4 regions of the Streptosporangium sp. NPDC049248 genome follow, and region 1 is predicted to be linked to each of the others. Evidence: riboswitches for the same ligand, from Rfam matches in the RefSeq annotation. Region 1 holds a riboswitch; each other region holds the start of a gene.

Evidence for each region. Region 1 has a riboswitch for cyclic di-AMP ahead of AB0K21_RS06685 (C40 family peptidase). Riboswitches for the same ligand answer to the same signal wherever they lie in the genome.
Region 2: it holds a riboswitch for cyclic di-AMP, as region 1 does, so the genes downstream of both, AB0K21_RS08655 (hypothetical protein) here and AB0K21_RS06685 (C40 family peptidase) in region 1, are expected to answer to the same signal.
Region 3: it holds a riboswitch for cyclic di-AMP, as region 1 does, so the genes downstream of both, AB0K21_RS31800 (C40 family peptidase) here and AB0K21_RS06685 (C40 family peptidase) in region 1, are expected to answer to the same signal.
Region 4: it holds a riboswitch for cyclic di-AMP, as region 1 does, so the genes downstream of both, AB0K21_RS32340 (NlpC/P60 family protein) here and AB0K21_RS06685 (C40 family peptidase) in region 1, are expected to answer to the same signal.

What each region holds. Positions count from the first base shown of each region.
Region 1 covers NZ_JBFAQY010000003.1:9,702-15,442, forward strand. Annotated here, with positions in the region: gene serA (phosphoglycerate dehydrogenase) at 1-501, shown strand, start outside; gene AB0K21_RS06685 (C40 family peptidase) at 971-1,540, opposite strand; cyclic di-AMP (ydaO/yuaA leader) riboswitch at 1,555-1,785, opposite strand; gene AB0K21_RS06690 (3-isopropylmalate dehydrogenase) at 1,927-2,973, shown strand; gene AB0K21_RS06695 (branched-chain amino acid aminotransferase) at 3,146-4,240, shown strand; gene AB0K21_RS06700 (Uma2 family endonuclease) at 4,447-5,022, opposite strand; gene AB0K21_RS06705 (O-methyltransferase) at 5,138-5,741, opposite strand, start outside.
Region 2 covers NZ_JBFAQY010000003.1:433,311-439,051, reverse strand. Annotated here, with positions in the region: gene AB0K21_RS08665 (roadblock/LC7 domain-containing protein) at 1-339, shown strand, start outside; gene AB0K21_RS08660 (hypothetical protein) at 352-723, shown strand; gene AB0K21_RS08655 (hypothetical protein) at 851-1,819, opposite strand; cyclic di-AMP (ydaO/yuaA leader) riboswitch at 2,051-2,201, opposite strand; gene AB0K21_RS08650 (DUF4253 domain-containing protein) at 2,545-3,291, opposite strand; gene AB0K21_RS08645 (sugar kinase) at 3,751-4,695, shown strand; gene AB0K21_RS08640 (DUF6493 family protein) at 4,719-5,741, opposite strand, start outside.
Region 3 covers NZ_JBFAQY010000022.1:135,082-140,822, forward strand. Annotated here, with positions in the region: gene AB0K21_RS31785 (hypothetical protein) at 1-78, shown strand, start outside; gene AB0K21_RS31790 (NlpC/P60 family protein) at 229-1,206, shown strand; gene AB0K21_RS31795 (class I SAM-dependent methyltransferase) at 1,279-1,977, shown strand; cyclic di-AMP (ydaO/yuaA leader) riboswitch at 2,320-2,479, shown strand; gene AB0K21_RS31800 (C40 family peptidase) at 2,562-3,104, shown strand; gene AB0K21_RS31805 (hypothetical protein) at 3,297-4,136, shown strand; gene AB0K21_RS31810 (M48 family metallopeptidase) at 4,347-5,624, shown strand; gene AB0K21_RS31815 (glycosyltransferase family 4 protein) at 5,621-5,741, shown strand, end outside.
Region 4 covers NZ_JBFAQY010000023.1:88,723-94,463, forward strand. Annotated here, with positions in the region: gene AB0K21_RS32325 (type III pantothenate kinase) at 1-147, shown strand, start outside; gene lysX (bifunctional lysylphosphatidylglycerol synthetase/lysine--tRNA ligase LysX) at 276-1,811, shown strand; gene AB0K21_RS32335 (LuxR C-terminal-related transcriptional regulator) at 2,779-2,979, shown strand; gene AB0K21_RS32340 (NlpC/P60 family protein) at 3,172-4,134, opposite strand; cyclic di-AMP (ydaO/yuaA leader) riboswitch at 4,227-4,374, opposite strand; gene AB0K21_RS32345 (amino-acid N-acetyltransferase) at 4,711-5,364, shown strand; partial or broken gene AB0K21_RS32350 (hypothetical protein) at 5,593-5,741, shown strand, end outside.

The DNA.
Region 1 (5,741 bases):
CTGGAGCTGGCCGCGCTCAAGGGTGTCTTCACGGACGTGGTCGAGGACTCCGTCACCTACGTCAACGCCCCGCTGCTGGCCAAGGACCGCGGCGTCTCGGTCGAGCTGGTCACCAGCGCGGAGAGCCCCGACTGGCGCAACGTGGTGACGGTCCGCGGCGTCCTCGCCGACGGCCGCGCGGTCTCGGTCTCCGGCACCCTGTCGGGTCCGAGGCAGATCACGAAGATCGTCGAGGTCAACGGCTACCAGATGGAGATCGAGCCGACCGACCACCTGTCGTTCTTCACCTACACCGACCGCCCCGGCGTCGTCGGCGTGGTCGGCCGCATCCTCGGCGACCACTCGATCAACATCGCCTCGATGCAGGTGGCCCGGGACGTCAAGGGCGGCAAGGCCCTCATCGCACTCACCGTCGACACCGCCATCCCGGCCGACGTGATCGACCAGATCGGCGCGGAGATCGGCGCCGACAGCGGCCGCTCGGTCGACCTGGCCGACTAGCGGCAGGCAAAGGATTCACCGAGGTGGCCGTCGCCCCGCACCGCGGGGCGACGGCCACCTTTCGTCTCGATATGTGAGAAGTGTGTACGCCGGGCGAGACGGCGTTCCGGCCGCCAGGTAGCCTGAGATGAAATGCGCCAGGTCCCAACCTGCCGCGACGGGGTCTGACAGGGGTGGGCCGGCGACTCTCCGGTGCCACGCCCAGATCACCGGTCCGTGATCCGGACCCGTGACATCAGGCCTGGTCGGAGCCCTGATCGGAGTCTCGACCATCGCCCTGCTCGCATCCGACCGAGACGAGATTCGCCATGTACGACATGTATCCCTGGAACCACGCCGAAGAGGTCAAGGACGAGGCCGCCGAGGCGCTCCAGACCGCCCTGGACCGCCGGGACAACGGTGGTTCTCCCATCCGCTGAACCGGTTCCCGGCGCCGACGGGGTTCCCTCGGCCGATCAGCCGGCGTGTCTCATCCGTCGGTCGCTAGTTTGATCTGCTCGGTCAACCTGACCCCCTGCGGATCGGGGCGCACCGCGCCGACGAAGGAGGACCGGCGCCAGGCGCTGAGCTTCTCCTCCTTGACCACGTCGCCGCTCCGCGGGGCGTGGACCATGTAGCCGGGCCTGGTGATCATGCCGACATGGCCGAGACCGCTGAAGAAGGCCAGGTCACCGGCCTTGAGGTCCTTCCAGGCGATCTTCTTGGAGAAGGCGGCGTACTGGTCGTTGGTGACGCGGGGCAGCTTGATCCCGGCGGCGCCGTAGGCGCGGAGCATCAGGCCCGAGCAGTCGAAGCCGCCGTTGCCGGTGCCACCCCAGACGTAGGGCGTGCCGCGCTTGGACATGGCCCACTTGACGGCCGTCTGCCAGGCGGGCTTGGGGGCCGCGCTCTTCAGTGCCGCCTTCAACCTGACGGTGCCGAGCGTGGGAGCCTCGGGGGAGGGGAGAGGGGAGGCGGCCAGTGCCGCCGTCGGCGCCATGGCCGAGGCCGCGAACACCGCGGCGCCTGAGACGAGGAGGGACAGGACGCGAGAGTACATCTTGCCGGACAGGATGATTCCTTCCATAAGGCCGGCCGGGTGAGCTGTCGGGCTCGGGCGTGGAGGCCGCCCTACGGCGCGAAAGCGCACCGATTCGCCCCAAGGAATCCCGTGATGGCAGCCGGGAACGCGCTCCGGGGCGGAGCGAGGTTCCCGGGGGCCCGGTGGATCCCGAAAAAAGTGGTTCCCCGGCTCCGTACGGGCCGGTAGGGGGATGGTCCGTACGGATTAGGCATCAATGTGAATGGGGAGGACGATAACGAAACCTCACGAAACGGTCAATAGGGAGCAAAAAAGGACAAAGTGATCACACGGGCGGACGTGCGGACACGTCCGAAGGGTGAGATCGGTGTTCGATCACCGAGACGGACAGGTAAGGTGCCTGCATGGATTCGCGTAACATTCGCCTGGCGGTCATCCCCGGGGACGGGATCGGAGTCGAGGTCGTCACCGAGGGCCTGAAGGTCCTCGAAGCGGTCGGCACCAAGGTGGAGACCACCACGTACGACCTCGGGGCCAAGCGCTACCACGAGACCGGTGAGACCCTGCCCGACCCGCTGCTCGACGAGCTACGCGGATACGACGCGATCCTGCTCGGCGCGGTCGGCGACCCCAGCGTGCCCCCGGGCATCCTGGAGCGCGACCTGCTGCTCAAGCTCCGCTTCCAGCTCGACCACTATGTGAACCTCCGCCCGGTCAAGCTCTTCCCCGGCGTCGAGACGCCGCTGGGCAAGGCCCGCCCCGAGGACATCGACATGATCGTCGTCCGGGAGGGCACCGAGGGCCCCTACGCCGGTGCCGGAGGGGTCATGCGCCGCGGCACGCCGCACGAGATCGCCACCCAGGAGTCGCTGAACACCGCCTACGGTGTCGAGCGCGTGGTGCGCTACGCCTTCGAGAAGGCGGTGGCCCGCCCCCGCAAGAAGCTGACGCTGGTCCACAAGACCAACGTGCTCACCTACGCCGGTGACCTCTGGGCCCGCACGTTCGACCGGATCAGCGTGGAGTACCCCGAGGTCCAGACCGACTACTGCCACGTCGACGCGGCCTCGATGTTCTTCGTCAGCCAGCCGGAGCGCTTCGACGTGATCGTCACCGACAACCTCTTCGGTGACATCCTCACCGACATCGGCGCGGCGATCGCCGGCGGCATCGGCCTGGCGGCCAGCGGCAACGTCAACCCCGACCGCACCGCGCCGAGCATGTTCGAACCGGTGCACGGCAGCGCCCCGGACATCGCGGGCCAGGGCAAGGCCGACCCGACCGCCACGATCCTGTCGGTCGCCATGCTCCTGGACCACCTGGGCCTGGCCGACGAGGCGGCCCGGGTCGAGCAGGCCGTCGCCGACGACCTGCTCGAGCGGCTGGCCGGCTGGGCCGGCCGGACCACCCAGGAGATCGGTGACGACATCACCGCGCGAGTAGCCGGCTGAGGAAGCCGCCCCCTCGACCCCGACGCGCCTGGCGGCTCCTCCGAGCCGCCGGGCGCGTTTTTGTTTCCCACGCACTGCCGGTTTTCGGCATGGATGCAGTAGTTTCCCGTTACCCGGTCCAACACACAATGGACCCAAGGGTAAGCCAGACACCAAGGTAAGGATCCGCGTCATGACCACCGCTCAGAAGCTCAGCTTCGACGTGCAGCTCTCCGACCACGCGCGCACCGCGGCCGAGCGCGAGCAGGTAATGGCGGCTCCGGGGTTCGGCCAGGTCTTCACCGACCACATGATCTCGATCGACTACACCGAGGGCGAGGGCTGGCACGACGCCCGGCTCATGCCGTACGGCCCGCTCAGCCTCGATCCCGCGACCGCGGTCTTCCACTACGCGCAGGAGCTCTTCGAGGGCATGAAGGCGTACCGCCAGCAGAACGGTGCGATCGTGACGTTCCGCCCCGAGGCCAACGCCGCCCGCTTCAACACCTCCGCACTGCGGATGGCCATGCCCGAGCTGCCCGAGGAGACGTTCGTCGAGTCGCTGGAACTGCTCGTCCAGACCGACCGCGAGTGGGTGCCGACCACGCCCGGACACAGCCTCTACCTGCGCCCCTTCATGATCGCCACGCAGCCGGCGCTCGGGGTCAACTACCCTTCCAGGACCTACAAGTACATGGTGATCGCCTCTCCGGCGGCGGCCTACTTCGGCGGCGGGCAGGCGGTCAGCGTCTGGCTCTCCACCGAGTACACCCGCGCGGCCCCCGGTGGCACCGGCTTCGCCAAGTGCGGCGGCAACTACGCCGCGGCCTTCGTGGCCCAGCGCCAGGCCGTCGAGCAGGGCTGTGACCAGGTGGTCTGGCTGGACGCGAGCGAGCACCGCTACGTCGAGGAGATGGGCGGGATGAACCTGTTCTTCGTCTACGGCGACCGCCTGCTGACCCCGGCGCTCACCGGCACGCTGCTGCCGGGCATCACCCGCGACTCGATCCTCGCCCTGGCCGCCGACCTCGGCCTGCGGGCGGAGGAGGGGCGGCTGTCGATCGAGGAGTGGCAGCGGGGCTGCGAGTCGGGCGAGCTCACCGAGGTCTTCGCCTGCGGCACCGCCGCGGTGGTCACCCCGGTCGGCTCGGTCAAGGGCGCCGACCGCGCCTGGACGATCGGTGACGGCACCCAGGGGCCGGTCACCGGGAGGATCCGCGAGGAGCTGGTGGGCATCCAGTACGGTTCCCGCCCGGACCCGCACAACTGGGTCCACAAGATCTGCTAGTCCCGCGTTTCGGGTACGGCCTCGGTCGATCCGGGCGGTCACCCGCGATGTCGGCTCTCATCAGGCATCTGAACTGCGACGTCGCCTCACAGGTGCCGCCAAGGGGTGCGAAGAGACCCGGTCAATACGTTACGGTCGGTCACCGCGATGGTCCCAACGGGGGAAGGCCCGGTCTCCAGCTGGCCGGGCCTCCTCCATGAGCGGGTCTATCCTTCGCTCAGTTTGCCGGTGTCGATCGTGAGATTCCACGGCGCAGGCAGTTCAAGCGGCTTGCCGATCGACTCAGTGATCTCGTCGGCGTAACCCTCAGGGCCCGGTCGGCTGAGCAGTCTGAAACGGTTCGCGAAGGTGTCGATCACCAGGTAGAGCGGAACTCCTGCGAGCGCGCAGGCCCGCGGCTTGACCACATGGTCATCGTGAACGCTGCTCGGGGAGACGACCTCTGCGACCAGCAGCGTGGCGTTCGCGTACACGTGGCTGGGATCCCAGAGGCGAGGGTTCGGGGGAACGACGATGAGGTCGGGTTCGAAGCGGTCCGCCTGCACCTGAAGGAGTAGCCTGGCTTCCGGGTAGACGCGCCATCCTTTCTCCATGGAGAACGGTATGAGCTGGGCCATGAGCTGGTAAACGACGTCGGCGTGAGCGATCGTGGGCGTCTCCCTCACCACGATCCGGCCGTTGATGATCTCGATTCGATGCTTCTCGAACCGCTCGACGAGCTCCAGGTAGAGTCGCTCGAGCTCACCCTGATCGGTGATCTGGTAGGCGATCGATCTTTCCATGAGTAGTCCCACAGGGTCATCCTTTCCCTCCGCGCAGGTGGGCGCAACGTGTTTGACATGTCGCTTAAAGTAATCGGAAAGATTCCCGCCCGCCCCGGATTCGGAAAAGTTCTCGTCAGTGCTTTCGAATCATGGTGAGGCCGTCGGCGATGGGGAGCATGATCGAGGTGACCCGCACGTCGGCGCTGACCATGTCGTTGAACTCGCGGATGTGCCTGACCGTCTCGTCGTCCCTGGCGGGATCGGCGACGTGGCCGCTCCACAGCGTGTTGTCGACGAGGATCACCCCGCCGGGGGCCAGCCGCGACATCAGGATCTCGTAGTAGACGGGATAGTTGACCTTGTCGGCGTCGATGAACGCCAGATCCACCGCGGGATGCTCGGGGAGCTCGTGCAGCCGCTCGGCCGCCGGGCCGATCCTCAGCTCGATGCGGTCCGAGACCTGTGTCTTCTCCCAGTATCTCCGGGCGATCGCGGTCCACTCCTCGCTCACGTCGAAGCAGGTGAGCCCGCCGCCGGGGGCGAGCCCGCGGGCGAGGCAGATGGAGGAGTAGCCGGTGAAGGTGCCCACCTCCACCGCGTTCCTGGCGCCGCCGATCTGGGCGATCATGGTGAGGAACCGCCCCTGGTCGGGAGAGATCTGCATTCCCGCGCTGTCGCCGGTCAGCTCGCGGGTCTCGACGGCGAGTGCGTCGAGGACGTCGTCGGGCAGGGTGGTG
Region 2 (5,741 bases), 420 kb from region 1:
CGCATCCCGGACGTGGACGGGAGCGTCGTGTGCAGCGTCGACGGCCTGACCCTGGCCAGCGATCTGGGCCGTGACATCGCCGCCGAGCAGACCGGCGCGCTCTCCTCCGCGCTCCTGGCCCTCAGCCGCCGGATGACCGACATGGCCGGCAAGGGCACCTTCGAGGAGACGCTGATCTCCGGCACCAACGGCTACACGGCCTGCTACGCCGCCGGACCCAAGATCGTCCTCACAGTCCTGGCACGCCCGGGGACCAATCTCGGGCTGCTCCGGCTGGAGGGCCGCAAGACGGCGGCCAGGTTGGCCGCCATCACCTCGCGTATCTCGATAACCCAGTGATCGGAGACAGAAATGGGCAACATGGACATCTCTCTCAAGGAGATGATGGCGATCGACGGTGCCATCGGCGCGGTCATCGTCGACTACAACAGCGGGATGGCGCTGGGCGCGCTCGGCGGCTCCAAGGATCTCGACCTCCAGGTGGCGGCCGCGGGCAACACCGAGGTCGTCAAGGCCAAGATGCGGACCATGGAGTCGCTCGGCCTCAAGGACGGCATCGAGGACATCCTCATCACGCTCGGCACGCAGTACCACGTGATCCGCCCGCTCTCCGGCCGGAGCGGCAAAGGCCTGTTCATCTACATGGCCCTCGACCGGAACCGGGCCAACCTCGCGCTCGCGCGGCACATCCTGCGCGGCATCGAGGAGAAACTCGAGATCTGATCCTGCCGAGGCCCGTGCCCTTGCGGAAGGGCACGGGCCTCGACAGGAGCTCACCGCCCGGACGTCACCGGGACGGTGAGCTCATCGATCGCGTCGGTGCGGGGTGGGCCGGAGATCGCGCCGGACCTCAACTCTCCTCAGCGACCGCCCTGCGGCGGAGACGGCCGGCGACCAGGTAGGTGCCGCCGCCCGCGGCGAGCACTCCCGCCAGGGCCAGGGAGGCGGCCGTGGAGGGACCGGTCGAGGTCTCGGCCGCCACCGGGGCGGTGGCGCCCAGGTCCCGGACCTCCTGCTCGGCGGCCCCGGCGGCGCCGGACAGGGCGAGCGGCTTGGCGGCGATGATCGCCTCGGGCGCGGTGAGGGGCTCGGACATGATCTTGGGCTTGGCGAACGTCTGGATCGCCTGCTGGGTCTTCACGGACTTCTTGGACTGCTCGGCCTTGACCAGGGCCGTCTGCGGGGGCTTCGCCGGGTTCGCGTCCCGGTAACGCCAGGCACCGGTGGAGAACGCCACGGGGTGGTTCTTCTTGCCCACGCCGTCCCCCCACTTGGTGACCACGTACTTGACGTCGATGTGGCCCATGCCGCCGTTGCCGTCCACGCCGAGCGTGGCGGGGTTGAACCGGCCGCCGGTCAGGTCGGCGAAGGTCTTGGCGTCGAGGTCGATCATGACGCCCGAATTGGAGGGCACGCCGGGACCGCGGTCACCGACGAAGAACTTGGCCTTCTTGCCCTTGTAGACGACGTAGCCCTCGGTGAACAGGGGCCAGCTCGGGCTGGCGATCATGCCCTTCTGCATCGGCTTGCCACTGGCCGGCAGACCGGTGTCGCCGGCCCTGCCCGAGGAGTCGTCCCAGAAGTAGGAGGCCCTGGTCGAGCCCTGGAGGAGCACGACCCCGTTGGCGACCGGCTCGGTGTCCGCTCCGGGGGAGGCGACGGAGGCGGGGGCGGCGGCCGCGGGGGAGGCGGGCAGCGCGGAGACGACGCCGCCGGAGACGAGCAGGCCGGCACCGACGAGGGCGGCGGTGGCGAGGCGGTTCTTGTACGGGAGGCTCTTGGGCAGGCCGTTCTCGGGCAGGCCGAAAGGAAGACGCATGAAGAATGGGCTCTTTCGCGAGGGAACGGGACAACCAGCTGCGACACACGGCAAGAGGTGCACTGGCGGGGACGCGCTCTTCGGAAAAGTGGCGTGGCGAGATCAGCGGGTCGTCACGCGGAGCACGGTCCAGACGCCGCGATCAGGCGCGGCGAAGGAAAGGACGAGGTTCAGGTGGTCGGCACGGGCAGGGCGGGCACCGACGTGGTGACGCGGTGATCCATGAGGGGGATCTCCTCTCCAGCTCGTCTACCGGGTTAGCTGACGGGTTCGGGCGGTGGAGTTGCCCTACCGCCGCACGTTCGCAGCGGATTCACCCCAGGAAAGTGGTTCCCCGGTTCCCTGGCCCCTGGGGGCCGATGGGATTCGACGTCGGCCGGCCGCTCCCTCTTGTGAAGGGCAGGTCGCCAACCGATATCCGTGGACACTACCCGCCGAAATCGGACAAAGCAAAGCAAATGCCATGAAAACCCCAGAAGATCTACCTGCAAGCTTCAAGAAAGCCCCACTGGAGACCCCGTCCCACCAACAGCCGCCCTACCAGCGAGAACGTCTTGCCGATCCCGGGTTTCGCCCCCGGAGCCCCGCATCCGAGACCTTTCCGCCCCCGCGGGGAGCCCGGTCGCCCGAGGGTCGTCCGCACTCGAAGCCCTTTCACGCCCGGAGAGACAGTGGACCACCGCCAAAGACGCGCATCGCCGGAAGCCGCGCCTCCGGGGGCGAGCTCAGTCCCACCAGAACGACCAGGCGTTCCTGCCCTTGATCTGCTCGGCGTAGTCGACGAGGGTCCCCGCGCCCTGGATGATGCTGTCCGGGCAGAACGTCCAGTGCTCCGCGGCGACGTGCAGGGCGTGCTCCGAGGTCGTCGGGGGCGCGGCGACGCTGAGGTCGAGGGTGTTGAACCCCATCCCGACCAGCCGCACCCCGAACCTGTCCTCCCAGCTCCGCACCACCGCCGCGAGCGGGACCATCCACTCGTTGTGGTTCAGGGCGCCCTGCCAGCCCATCACGGCGAGGGCGTCGGCCCCGCGCTCGACCGCGACGAGCCCGAGCGGGGTCCGGCGCTCGGCCACCAGGCCGGCGTACCAGTCGGCGACCACGCCGGGATCGGCGGCGAGCCTTCCCGCCGGGGCCGGACCAGGACATTCGACTCCGAAGGGGTCGAGGATTTCGAGCTGGTCGACGTGCGCCTTGGCGATCCAGTCGGACCAGACCTCGGCCATGAAGGCGGCCGCGTGGTAGTTGTCGATCTCGACGGCGGTGTCCGGGGCGATCTGACCGGCCGACCAGGGCTGCACCGAGTCCTCCAGCAGCACCGGCCACAGGCCGGAGTGCTCGTGCTGCGCCCGCAGCCGTGCCCAGTACTCGCCGGAGACCGCCACCTCGCTGAGCCAGAACGCCGGACGGCGACGAAAGGAGAGCTGAGCGTAACCGGGGTCGGGCCACACCACGTCACCCGGTGGCAGGTCCACCGAGAGCCTCCGGCCCTCTCCCCCGCTGCTCCCGTCGGCCCCGTCAGCGAACAACTGGCCCAGAACTGGCGGAAGCCTCCCACCCTCGCAATCGCTCATTCCTACCGATCCGATCCTGACCACGGACCAATTTTGGCCTGTCAACCATCCCGAGGGACAGTTCTGCCCTGGTCCAGGCAAAAATTATCGGTACGGGAGAGAACGGAGCCTGGCGGGTCTCACCCCTTCTTCACTCCGCGCACGTCGCGCCACACGACGGCCCGGGAAACCGGACCCGGCCGGTCTCTCTCCTTTTCCGCTCCGCGAACGTCGTGCCGCACAGTGGCCATCGGGGACCGTACTCGCCTATTTTGCCGTTGATCACCACTATGGGGACACGCCGGTCGACCGGGCCTCCACCCGCTGATCGGTCGAGCCGGGCACGGCCCGCCCACCGACCTACCGAGGAGACGTTTTCCGATGACCGACCTGGTAACGCTCGGCGAGAGCATGGCGCTGTTCAGCGCGCGGCGCACCGGCCCGCTCAGGCACGCCCGCGACTTCGGGCTCGGCGTGGGTGGCGCGGAGTCCAACGTGGCCATCGGCGTCTGCCGCCTCGGCGGGCGCGCGGCCTGGATCGGCAGGGTGGGCGCCGACGAGTTCGGGGAACTGCTCCGCTCGACGCTGGCCGGCGAGGGCGTCGACGTGCGGGGGATGCTGGTCGACCCCGAGGCGCCCACCGGCCTGATGATCAAGAGCAGGCGTACGTCCGAGGTGGTCGACGTGCGCTACTACCGCTCGGCGAGCGCCGGGTCCCGGCTCCGCCCCGCCGACCTGGACGTCTCGCTGATCCGCTCGGCACGCGTGCTGCACGTCACCGGCATCACCCTCGCGCTGTCGGCGTCGGCCGCCGAGGCGGTGCGGGCCGCGATCGCCGAGGCCCGCGACGCGGGCGCGACCGTGTCGATGGACATCAACTACCGCCGTGCCCTGTGGACACCCGCCGAGGCGTCCGCCGCGCTGCGCGAGACCGTCGCCGCCGTGGACGTCCTGTTCGCCACCGAGGCCGAGGCCAGGTTGATCGTCGAGGGCGACGACCCGCTCGCCCTGGCCCGCACCCTGTCGGACCTCGGCCCGCGCCACGTCCTCATCAAACGCGGCGCCCTCGGCGCGATCGAGCTCTCCGACGGCACCGTACGGCACGCGGAGCCCCACCGGGTCGCCGAGCTCGACCCGGTGGGCGCCGGGGACGCCTTCGCCGCCGGCTGGATCGCCGAGACCCTCGCCGGGGCCACCTCCGAGCGGCGCCTCGCCACCGCCTCGGCCGCCGGGGCCTTCGCGGTGACCGCCGACGGCGACTGGGAGAGCCTCCCCCGCCGTGCCGACCTCGACCTGCTCCGCCCGTCCGACGGGGTCAGCCGCTGATCGAGAACGACGCCGTCCGGCTGTCACTGCGCGGAGAGCAGGTCGCGCAGGGCGCGGCACTCGCGGATGACCTGGGTGGAACCCTTGCGCCCGGCGACCGCCGTGACCTCGGGGATCTCGCCGGTCGCCTTCGCCCGCCGGGCCACCCGCCGGGCGAAGGCCAGGAAACCGACCAGTTCCTTGGAGGGCCGCCCGCCCGAGACGGCCAGCAGACCGGGCAGGGCGGCGGCGATCATGGCCCACGCCTCGCGGTGGGTGCCCACGCAGACCGCGTCCTCCATGATCGTCCGGAACCTGAAGATCGAGAGCCAGGCCCGGCGTATCCGCTCCCCGAACTCCGTGCCCATCCGGGTGGCGGGCAGGTCACCGGTGGCCAGGAGGTACTGCACGGCCCGGCGCCGGTACACCGACATGCTCAGGGCGAGCCGTTCCACCAGCAGCAGGGCGGTCGCCTGCCCGACCGGTCCCCGCGCGCACGCGAGGTCGGTGAGCCGCGGCCCGTCGACGAGGCCACCGGTCCAGTCGCTGCGGAACCTGAGCGGGACCATGTGCGCGGCGATCACCTCGCGGTGGGACGGCATGACCCCCGGCCACCAGCCGATCAACCTGCCGTGATGGCCGCGTCCCTCCTCCAGGAACCGGGGCGGCGAGACCAGGAGTCCGGCGATCAGCGACGCCGCGGCACGGACCGTCCGCTCACCGGCCGACGTTCCCGCCTCCTCGTCCGCGCGGTCGCTCGGGGTGATGTCACTCGGCGCGCTGTCGGTCATCGTGCTGCCGGTCACCGTGCTGTCGCTCGGCGTGATGGAGGCCACCGCCAGGGTCTGCCATGCTTCAAGAGCCCCCTGCGGCTCGCGCTCGTCGAGCCAGTGCCCGGCCGGATCCTCCTCGAGCCCCCAGTCCGGCTTCGCACTGGGAGAGCAGAACCGGCGGACGGTCACCACCGGATCGGGCAACCCGTTCCCCGCCAGCCAGCGGGCGGCCTCGCGCCCGGCCGCCGAGGTCAGCGCGGCGGCCCGCGTCACCGCGACGGGATCGGCCTCCCT
Region 3 (5,741 bases), on a different contig from region 1:
GCGCGGAGCGACTGGGCCACCCAGTTGCGCGACGCCAGAAAGATGACCGGAAAGATCTGCGGCGTCGCCGACTGCTGAGGGGCGCCCCCGGTGCTCGCCCGGGATATCGGAGCTGCCACCTGCGGCAATAGCGCAAAACATGTGAAAAGGTGATCTAAACCTTACTTGTTCTGTACTATTCGCCGCAGGTCTGTGCAGTCTGGAGGCGTTGACGTGGCCGTGGCGGGTATGCCGGTTGGACTCATTCGGATACCGGTGGCGGCCGGGCTCGCCCTCGCGATGCTGATGACGCCGGTGAGCGGGGCCTCCGCGGAGCCGAAGCCGACGCTCGCCCAGGCCAAGAAGAAGCTGGAGAAGCTCAACGAGCAGGCCGACCAGATCGTCGAGAAGTACAACCAGGCCTCGGAGAAGTGGAAGCGGGCCAGGAAGAAGTACGCGACGCTGAACAGCGAGCTCGCCCGGCAGAGCGAGCAGGTCGCCGGGCTGCGTAAGGAGCTCGTCGCGATGGCGGTCAGCACCTACCAGTTCGGCGCGGTCAACAGCTGGGAGGGCATGGTCTACCAGACCGACCCCGGCGCGCTGCTGAGCGGCCTGGCCTCGGTCGACCAGATGTCGGCCTCCCGGGCCCAGTCGCTGAGCGCCTTCGACGAGGCCACCAAGGCGCTGCGGCTCAACAGGAACCTGGCCAAGGGCGCGCTGAGCGAGGCCGACGAGACGCGCGACGAGCTGGCCAAGGAGAAGGCCAAGGCCGACAAGATGGTCAAGGCTCAGACGAAGCTCCTGCGCGAACTCAACGTCTTCAAGGCGGGTAACCCCGAGAGCGGCGGAATCCAGTACACCGGCTCCGCCTCGGGAAACGCCCGCGCCGCCCTGCAGTTCGCCTTCGCACAGGTCGGCAAGCCCTATCAGTACGGCGGCACGGGCCCCGGCGGCTGGGACTGCTCGGGCCTGCTCCAGGCCGCCTGGCGCAACGGGGGAGTCAGCCTGCCGCGTACCACCTGGGAGCAGTGGAGTTGGGGCGCGAACCGCAAGGTCTCGCTGAACGACCTCCAGCCGGGCGACCTCATCTTCAGTGAGGGCCTGGGCCACGTCAGCATGTACGCGGGCAACGGCCAGATCGTGCACGCCCCGCAGACCGGCGACGTGGTCAAGGTCGTCCCGCTCTCGGCCTACGGCCGTCGCCTCGTCGGAGCCGTCCGCCCCTGACGCACGGCGCGCGGGTCCCAGTGGCCGGAAAACCGGGTGCGCCGCCCGCGGCGGCGCTGTCAGCATCGGAAAATGATCACTTCATGGATGCTCGACGAACTCGCCCATGCCGGTCCCGAGCACCTCGACGCCGCGTTCGTCGCCGGGTTCGACCGCAAACAGGGCAGGCCCGATCCGGGGGAGGATCTCGCCGCGCTCGCCGGGCGCGGCGTGGGGGAGACGGCGACGGTCGTGGAACTCGGCGCGGGGACGGGGCAGTTCGCCCTGGCCGCGGCGCGGCGGTTCCGGCGGGTGGTGGCGGTTGACGTCTCCCCGGCGATGCACGACTTCCTGACCGTCCGGGCCGCCGAGGACGGCCTGGCCAACATCGAGTGCGTGCGGGCGGGTTTTCTCTCCTACGAGCACGCGGGGCCACCCGCGGACGCGGTCTACACCCGTCACGCCCTTCATCAGCTCCCCGACTTCTGGAAGGCGGTCGCGCTCGACCGCATCGCGCGGATCGTACGGCCCGGGGGCGTCCTGCGCCTGCGCGACCTGATCTTCGATTTCCGGCCGGCCGAGGCCGGCGCCGTGCTCGGCCGCTGGCTCGACGGCGCGGCCGACGATCCCGCGCTGGGCTACACCCGCGAGGACTACGCCGAGCATCTGCGCACCGAGTACAGCACCTTCCGATGGCTTCTCGAACCGATGCTCGACGCAGCCGGGTTCGAGATCGTCCAGGCGGACTTCAGGGAATCGATCTACGGCGCCTACACGTGCGTCCGGCGCTGACGCGTGCTCGGCGGCGGGGGAGGGCCCCTCACGGCTTCAACCGTGAATGATGGTAAATGTGATGAACATTACAGAAATCGTGATTTGTCGGGTGTGATTCCAGAGGTGTGACGAGGGTCATATCTCAATAGCATAAATGGCCATTAAGCAGGGGTAACGGGAAGATCACGAACGCTTGTCGATCTTCTTGTTTGGCGAATGCTTTGCCGAAAGTTGGAGATCGGGGTAACTTCTGGCCTCGCGACGTGCAAGCCATGCCGTCGCGGTGAATGTCGGTCTTCGGGCCGGTGTCCCTATAGAAATCCAACCGGCCGCCGCTCCCCCGCCGGGGGCGGACCTCATCGCGGCGGCCCGCCGAATCCACGCAGCCAGGAGGCATGGAACCGGGGACCCAAAAGGCCCGAGACAACGTGGCCAGGGGTGAATCAGCGCATTTGCGCCGTAGGGCATCTTCCCAGCCCGAACCCGTCAGCTAACCCGGTAGGCATCAGTGGAAGCACCAAGGAGAAATCCTGTCTACCACCCCGTGTAACACCCGTCTATCGCGCCTTTTCCGCCTTTCCCTCGGCGGTGTCGCCCTCACCTTGACCGCCTCAGCCGGAGCGGTCACCCTGGGGTCGACGGCGGCCGGAGCGACGACGGACAGCACCCCTGAGATCCTGGTCAACACCGCGGCCGGAGTCTCCGAGCAGACCGATCGGGCTGCGCACAAGGCCAAGGCCGGTACCAAGGTCAAGACCAAGATGAGCAGGGCGGCCCTGCAGAAGGTTCGGGCCCGCAAGGCCGTTTCGACGGCCAAGAAGCAGATCGGCGATCCGTACCGGTGGGGTGCCTCCGGTCCCGGCGCGTTCGACTGCTCGGGGCTCGTCAAATACGCCTGGCGCAAGGCGGGCGTGTCCATCCCCCGGATCACGCACAGCCAGTACCGGGCGATCAGGAAGAAGGTCTCGTGGAGCCACCTGCGCCCCGGTGACCTGATGTTCTTCAGTGGAAAGGGCCACGTCGGCATGTATGTCGGCAAGGGCAGGATGGTCCACTCGCCGAGCAGCGGCAAGACGGTCCGGATCGTGAAGCTGGAGGGGTACTACAGGTCCTCCTTCGCCGGAGCGGTCCGGCCCGGAGCCTGACCCGGGCAAGGGGCGCCGGCCCCGTTCCTCACATGTGGAGGGGCGGGGCCGCTCCGTTTCCGGTAGGGGCCGCGAGCGTGCCGCCCGGGCGGATCCGCGCCTCCGGCAAGGAGCGTCGCGATGCCGGTCGATCGACGGCCCCTGGCCCGGAGGCCGGAGCACCGGCCGGCATTCCGATAACATCGACTCGTTATGTCCGTCCCGAAGGGGCGCCGCACCGTGCTCGCCGGGATGCTGGCGCTGATGAGCGTGGGCCCGTCGGCCGGGACGGGACCTCTCCTGGCCGGAGCCGGCCCGCTTCCTCACGATCCTCTCCAGCGCGCCGGAGAACTCCCCGTCGGCCTTCGAGACCTGTGGCCCGGCGCCGCCGTCGTCGTCCGGGGTGAGTACTCCCTCGTGATCGGCCACGACCTCGCGCCCGCCGTCCTGCGGGACCTGGCCGCCAGGGCCGACCGGGCCCGTCGCGCGGTCGCGGCGATCTGGGGGCCGGTCCGAGCGGTGATCCTGTTCCCCGCCACCGATGCCGAGGCCGCGGCACTCGCCGGAGCGGAGAGCACCCGGGGCCTGGCCGCGATGGCGACCGCGGACCGGGTGATCGTCCTGCCTTCGGGCTACGCGAGGCTCACCATGACCGGCAGGGACGTGGTGATCACGCACGAGCTGGTGCACGTGGCCACCGGCGCGACCCGCGGCGGCCGGGTGCCGATGTGGCTGTCGGAGGGCTTCGCCGACTACGTCGGCTACCGCGATGCCGGAATCCCGGTACGGACGGCCGCCGCCGAGCTGGCCGCCGAGGTGCGCGCCGGAGTCCTGCCCGCCCGTCTCCCGGGCCCCGCCGACTTCGCCCCCGGCGCTCCGCGGCTCGCACAGGCGTACGAGGAGGCCTGGCTCGCCTGCCGGTTCATCGCGGAGCGCTTCGGTGAGAAGGCCCTGGTGAGGCTCTACGGTGGCGATGTCACCGACACGCTCGGCCTGTCGCCCGCCCAACTCACCGTGGCGTGGCGTGACTATCTCGGAGAGGAACTCGCCTGACATCCTTGTGTCCTTCCCGGTCCAGGCCCCACCTGGCGGATCTCGCCGTGGCGAGGAGCGGTCGGCGGGTGCCTCGCAGGGCGCGGGAGGGAGCCGCGGCGTGCCGCGGTGACCGGTGACGACACGGCGAGGCGCCGTCCGGCCGACCGCGGCAGGCGGAGGATCCAAAGGACGGGGCCCAGGGTTCGGGCTCCACGCTGGAGGTGTTTGATGACGCTGAGCACGACGGACGCGCCCTCGGGTGTGCGGTCGGCGGGGTGGGCGCTGGCCGCGCTGGGGGTGGTCACCCTGGCGGTCGTGGCGGTCGCCACGCCCTGGCGGGCGCTGCCCGCGGGAACCCCGGCGGTCGTCCCCGATCCGGGCCGCGACTTCACGGCCGAGCAGATCGCCAGGTCCGAGGCGTTCGACAGACTGGTCAGCGTACCGGGTTACCTCTCCCTCGGCCTGACGCTGGTGGTGGCGGGGGTGCTGGTGGGCACCCCGCTGGGCGCCCGGCTCGTCGGCCGGCTGCGGGGGCCGTGGTGGCTGCGGGTGCTGCTCGGCGTGCTGGTGTTTTCGGTGGCCGTCGCGATGCTGCGCTGGCCGCTGGGGATGTGGTCGGAGACCTACCTGCGCGACTTCGGGTTGTCCACCCAGACCTGGCCGACCTGGACCGTCGACCGGATCAAGAGCCTGGGCGTCGGCACCGCGCTGACCGCGATCATGGTTCTGGCGGTGGTCGCGCTGGCGCGGCGCTACCGGCGCTGGTGGATCCCGGCGGCGGCCGGCGCGTTCGCACTGACGGTGGCGGCCTCCTTCGCCTACCCGGTGCTCATCGAGCCGATCTTCAACGACTTCAGGCCGATGGAGGCCGGACGACTCCGCGACGACCTGCTCGCCATGGCCGCCAGGGACGGCGTGCCGGTGGAGGACGTGCTCGTCGCCGACGCCTCCCGGCGGACCACCGCGCTCAACGCCTACGTCTCCGGATTCGGCGCGACCCGCAGGATCGTCGTCTACGACACGCTGCTCCGGGCGCCCGCCGACGAGGTCGAGCTGGTGGTCGCGCACGAGCTCGGTCACGCCAAGGCGGGCGACGTGCTCTCCGGTACGCTCGTCGGAGCCCTGGGCGCGGCGTTCGGGGCGTGCCTGCTCTACGTGGTGACCTCGGCGGGGGTCGTGCGGCGTCGCGCGGGGATCTCCTCCATCGGTGACCCGAGGGCGGTGGGTTTGGTCATGGGGTTGCTCAGCCTGGCCGCGGTGCTGTCAGGACCGGCGCAGAACCTGGTGAGCCGGCACATCGAGGCCCGTGCGGACGTCCACGCGCTGGACCTGACCAGGGATCCGGCGACGTTCGCCGCCATGCAGAAACGGCTGGCGGTCACCAACATCTCGGATCTGTCGCCCGACCTCGTGGAGTACGTGCTCTACGCCTCGCATCCCACCGCGCCGCAGCGCATCGCGCTGGCGCGCTCCTGGGCCCGGCTGAACGGTCTCTCCGAGCCATGAGGCGCACGCTGGTGGTCACGAACGACTTCCCGCCTCGCGCCGGGGGGATCCAGTCCTTCGTGTACGGTCTCATCGCCCGCCGCCCGCCCGGCTCCGTCGTCGTCTACGCCCCCCGAT
Region 4 (5,741 bases), on a different contig from region 1:
CTCGCCGCCAACCCCGACGACGTCACGGTGGTCGCCACCGGCAGCGCGGCGCCGCTGGTGGTCGGCGAGGCGCGCTCGATCGACATGCACGAGCCCTGGCTCACACTGATCGGGCTGCGCCTGATCTACCACCGCAACGCCACCTGAGAGCGTTGTGACACCGGTGCCGTGACACCGCCCGGAGCGCGGTGTCACGGCCGGAGGACGCCGCGACGTTCCGGGAGGACCCGCGGCGCCCCGGAGTCCCTTTCCGGTCCCCGGCGGTCGGCGACCTCATGAGGTTCGCCACATCGGTACCCTTTGGAACTGTGACCGATGAAGTGACCAACCCCGCCGAGGATCTGCCCGAGCAGATGCGCGTGCGCCGGGAGAAGCTCGACCGCCTCCGCTCCGAGGGCGTCGACCCCTACCCGGTGAACTTCCCGCGCACCGCGACCAACGCCGAGATCCGCCGGAAATACGCTGATCTCTCCGCTGACACCGCGACGGGCGACAAGGTTGGTGTCACCGGCCGGGTGATGCTGTCCAGGACCGGTGGCAAACTCTGCTTCGCCACCATCCGCGACGGCTCCGGCGATCTCCAGGTCATGATCTCCCTGGACAGGGTGGGCGAGGAGGCACTGGCCTCGTGGAAGCGCGATGTCGACCTCGGCGACCACGTGGGCATCGAGGGTGAGGTCATCACCTCCCGCAGGGGTGAGCTGTCCATCCTCGCCGACCGCTGGGCGATCACTTCGAAGTGCCTGCGCCCACTGCCGGAGAAGCACGCCGGGCTCACCGACCCCGAGGCGCGGGTCCGCCAGCGCTACGTCGACCTCATCGTCAACGACGAGGCCAGGAAGCTGGCCTACACCCGCAGTGCCGTGGTGCGGTCCATCCGCGACTTCTGGCACGAGGAGGGCTACCTGGAGGTCGAGACGCCGATGCTCCAGCCGATCCACGGTGGAGCCACGGCCCGGCCTTTCAAGACCCACATCAACGCCTATGACATGGAGCTCTACCTTCGCATCGCGATCGAGCTCTACCTCAAGCGGCTCGTGGTCGGCGGTATCGAGAAGGTCTTCGAGATCAACCGTAACTTCCGCAACGAGGGCGCGGACTCCACGCACAACCCCGAGTTCACGATGCTCGAGGCCTACGGCACATATCTCGACTACAACGACATGGCCGACCTGACCCAGCGGATGATCCAGAAGGCGGTCGTGGCGGCCCTCGGCCACTCCGTGGTCGTCCACCAGGGGCAGGAGATCGACCTCGGCCTGGCGAAGTGGCCGCGGATAACCCTCTACGGGTCGGTCTCGGAGGCACTGGGCGAGGAGATCACCACCGCGACGCCCCTGGAGTACGTACGCAAGCTCGCGGACGCCCGGGAGATCCACTGGGATGCCAAGTGGGGCCAGGGCAAGCTCGTCCAGGAGATCTTCGAGGCGCTCGTCGAGCACACGCTCGTCCAGCCCACGTTCGTCATGGACTATCCGGTGGAGACCTCCCCGCTGACCCGCCAGCACCGTGACAACCCGCTCCTCACCGAGAAGTGGGACCTGATCGGGTTCGGCACCGAGCTCGGCACCGCCTACTCGGAGCTGGTCGACCCGGTCGAGCAGCGTCGCCGCCTCACCGAGCAGTCCCTGCTCGCCGCGGGCGGGGACGCCGAGGCCATGCAGCTTGACGAGGACTTCCTCACCGCACTGGAATATGCGATGCCGCCCACCGGCGGCATGGGTCTCGGCATCGACCGCCTCATCATGGCCTTCACCGGTAAGAACATCCGCGAGACCATCCTGTTCCCGCTGGTCAAGCCGGCCGGCTAAGTCCGAGGGCGGCGTCGCCGGACCGCGCGGGACCTCGTCCCGTGCGGTCCGGCGCGGTCGGGCGACGCGACCGTTCCCGCCGGGCGCTGTCCGCCGGGACCGAAGCCCGGACGACGGCCCGGGACGGTGTCTCCGGGTCTCCGGGTCTCCAGGGCGGGCCGGTCGGGCTCGGCGCGTACCTTCCCCCGGCCGGCGTACCGAGTAGCGCCCTCACCCGCCTCGCGGGCACTTCCGCACCACTGTCCCGCGCCGTCCCACACCGTCTCGCACGGCTCCGTGCCGGCCCGCGTGGGCGCGAGCGCGGCGCGCGGACGATGCCCGGGCGGACGGGGCGAACCCCGATGGGCCGGGAATCGTGGGGCCGTGCTCACTCTCCCCATGCAATTTCGGACGGATTTCTGCATAGCGCAGAAACTCCCTTTAAGCATGTCCAATATCGCCTGACGCCGGTCGTTGGCACCTGATACTTCGCGAATGCCGCAAAGGTGCTCGCGCAGGCTTCCCATTTCAGAGTTTTCCGCGAGGTGCCGTCAAGGCGCCGGCCGGCGTGGCCGTCGAAGAGCGTCACGATGAGATCGATTTTCCCGGGGAAAAGCGGGCGGCTCGCTTCCGCCGAGGATGCGGCCCCGCGGGCGCGTGCCGCCACGACGGTTCCGGCAAAACCTTGTTCTGCCAGGACTTCTGTTGTCGCAGCCAGAGGGGCGTCTGCGGGCTCGTGCGGGGGCACAGTCGTGACTTAACCCCAAAGGCGCTGACATATCATGAGTACTTCACGTAGCACCTAGTATGTCAATAGTGGGCGCGCGCTATGAAGAGTAGAACTTGACGACCTTTGAACAAGGCGTTTACCGTTCCTGGCGGACGGTATTCATTTCCGGCGTCTCACGCCCGGTTTCCAGAGTGGGGGGAGTGACTCTTGATGGCATATCCAGAAGTGGATTCTCGCCATGGCGACAGCCCCCTGGGCATGAGTGATATCGGTCTCAGTGACAACGACCTCGTGCTGCTGGCTGAACTCGCCAAGGGTGTCACCGTCGACAGGGTGGGCCGCCGCCTCGATATCAGCGGCCGGACCGTCAGGCGCAGGCTCAGAGGCATCTGCGACCGCATCGGTGTCGCCACGGCGATCGAAGCCGTGGCCTGGGCGGCCCGCCGCCGCCTGATCTAGGCCCTTCCCCTGGGGCTTTCGCCCACTGCGGTCGGGTGACGCCTCGCCGCGTTGTCGTCGGCCGCCGCACCCGCGGGGCACGAGTCCTGGGGGCGCGACTCCGGGGAGCGCCGTCCGACCGGCCCTCGGCAGGGCAGGGTTCGCCGGGCAGGAGCGGGCGCGCTCCTGCCGAGGGCCGGTCGGCTCGGCCGCTCAGTCGGCGATCCGCACCCCGCCGGCGAAGGGCCGGTTGTCGATCGTGGCGATGTGGATGACGTCACCCGTCCGGGGCGCGTGGACCATCAGGCCCGCGCCGATGTAGATCCCGACGTGGTGCAGGTCGCTGTAGAAGAAGACCAGGTCGCCTGGGCGCAGATCGTTTCTGGAGATGTGGGTGCCCGCGGTCCACTGGTTGCCGGTGTAGTGCGGCAGGCTGATGCCGACCTTCTGGTAGGCCCACATGACCAGCCCGGAGCAGTCGAAGGAGTTGGGGCCCTCGGCGCCCCAGACGTACGGCTTGAGTTGCTGGGTGAGCGCCCAGCGGGCCGCCTCCGCCGCCTTGCCGCTGCCCACGATGGGCACGTCGACCTTCACCCGGGCACCCCTGTTGCTGACGGCCCTGGTGCGCACCTCGCTGAACAGGTCACTCTCGACCCGCGCGACCAGTCGCTCGATCTTGCTGCGCTTGCCCTCGATCTCCTCCAGGAGCGCCTTGACCTCCGAGGTCCTCGCCTTGGCGCTGGCCTGTGCCCGCTCGGCGGCCTCGATCGCCCGGCCGACCTGGGCGACCTCCTCACTCTGCTGCTGCTGGAGGGCGTAGTTGGTGGTGGCCTGGTCGAGGAAGGTGTCGGGATCGGTCGCCTGGGTGAAGGCGAGTCCGGAGTTCAGGCCGCCGGACATGTAGTTGCTCTGTGCGAGGAGGGTGGCCTTGGTGCGCCGGGTCGCGAGCTCCGACTCGCTCGTCGCGAGGGTCTTCTTGGCGCTTTCCGCGGCTCGCTGGGCCTGCTTGAGCCTGACCCGTTCGCCGTTGTACTGCTCGGCGAGCGTGCCGATCTCCTCGTGCAGCTTCTCGGCCTGCTTGGCCAGTTGCTGGAGGCTGGGCTCGGGATCCGCCGTGGCCGAGACCAGGGGGGTGCCGAGGGTCATGATGGCGAACGCCAGGCCGATGACCGCCATGCGGCGACTCCGCCTCCGCGGCGCGCGTTCTCGACAGCGGGCGTCGCCGCCCGCGTGCTCTCCTGCGCGGTCGCGCATGCGCTTCACCAACGGGCTCCTCTCCTCGGCCGCCTACCGGGTTAGCTGACGGGTTCGGGCCGGAGGCAGCCCTACCGGGTGCGCCGGTGGCACTCGGATTCACCCCGAAGGACGTGGTGGGTCCCCGGTTCCCCTGGTCGGGAGATTCGGCGGGTCAGGCTTTTTACGTCTCTGACATCGAGCACGGAGATTAGTGCACTCGTGGTTCCTGCTCAACCAGAACTGCGAACTCAGTAGAGGTTTCGCAACTGAAATGTCACGGAAAGATCACATGGCAATATGATCAACATGGCCATTACGCTGCCTTTGCCTTCCTTGCGGCGGGCCCGGCGCGGGTCTTCCCTGGTCCGGGACCGTGCCAAAGATGAGCTGCGACACATCGGAGGCGTCGTGCGCCCAGCGTGGTAAACCAACTACCAAGGGTCATGTGATGCCTTCGGGGCCGGAGTTAAGGATGAGCCGTAATTGAAGGCCGGAGAGGACGTACGCTGATCGGTCATGGAGCAGCTTGCGGAGCATTCTCCCGTGCCGTTCGCGATCCCCGGGAAAGAAGGGGAGCGGCGAACCGGATCCGAGGGAGAGGAGCGGGAGTCACCCGCTCCCGGCGTCACCCCGGCGGTCACGGTCCGCCGCGCCCGCACCCCGGACGTCCGCGCCATCAGGCGGCTCGTCGACACCTACGGTGGAGCCGGCCCGCGCCTGCTGGAGAAGGCCACCGTCACCCTGTACGAGGACATCCAGGAGTTCTGGGTCGCGACCGACGCGGAGGGGATGATCCTCGGTTGCGGGGCGCTCCATGTCCTCTGGGAGGATCTTGCCGAAATACGGACCGTTGCCGTCGATCCGACCCGCCGGGGGATGGGAATCGGCCATCGGATCGTCTCGGCGCTCATCCGCACGGCCGCCGAGCTGGGGCTGCGCAGGGTCTTCTGCCTGACCTTCGAGGTCGACTTCTTCGCCCGGCACGGATTTCAGGAGATCCAGGGCACGCCCGTCGCCCCGGAGGTTTACGCCGAACTTCTCGCCTCCTACGACGAGGGCGTCGCGGAGTTCCTCGATCTGGAGCACGTCAAGCCCAATACCTTGGGAAACACTCGGATGCTGCTGCACCTGACACGCGAGCCCGACTCTGATGACTTTAGAGATGACTGACGGGAAAGGTGACTGTTGATTCCTATGTCGATACCTTGTGCAGCAGCAAGCATGTGCGTCTGACATTTGCCACATGCGCAGTCTAAGTGAGGTGACGCGGTGAGCACCGGACAGCCGCCGTATCCGCAGGATGATCCCGAGCGCAGTCGCACACCTTCGGGACAGCCGGATTACGGACAGCACAACCCGGGTCGAGCCCCTGGCGAACTCGACCCCGACGTGACGATCATGGGATATCGGTCGGAGGGGTCGCAGCCGAACACCGGCCCGGGGGTGGCCCAGCCCGGTTATGGCCAGCAGGGCTATGGCCAGCAGCAGGGTTATGGGCAGCAGCAGGGGTACGGGCAGCAGCCCGGTTACGGTCAGCAGGGGTACGG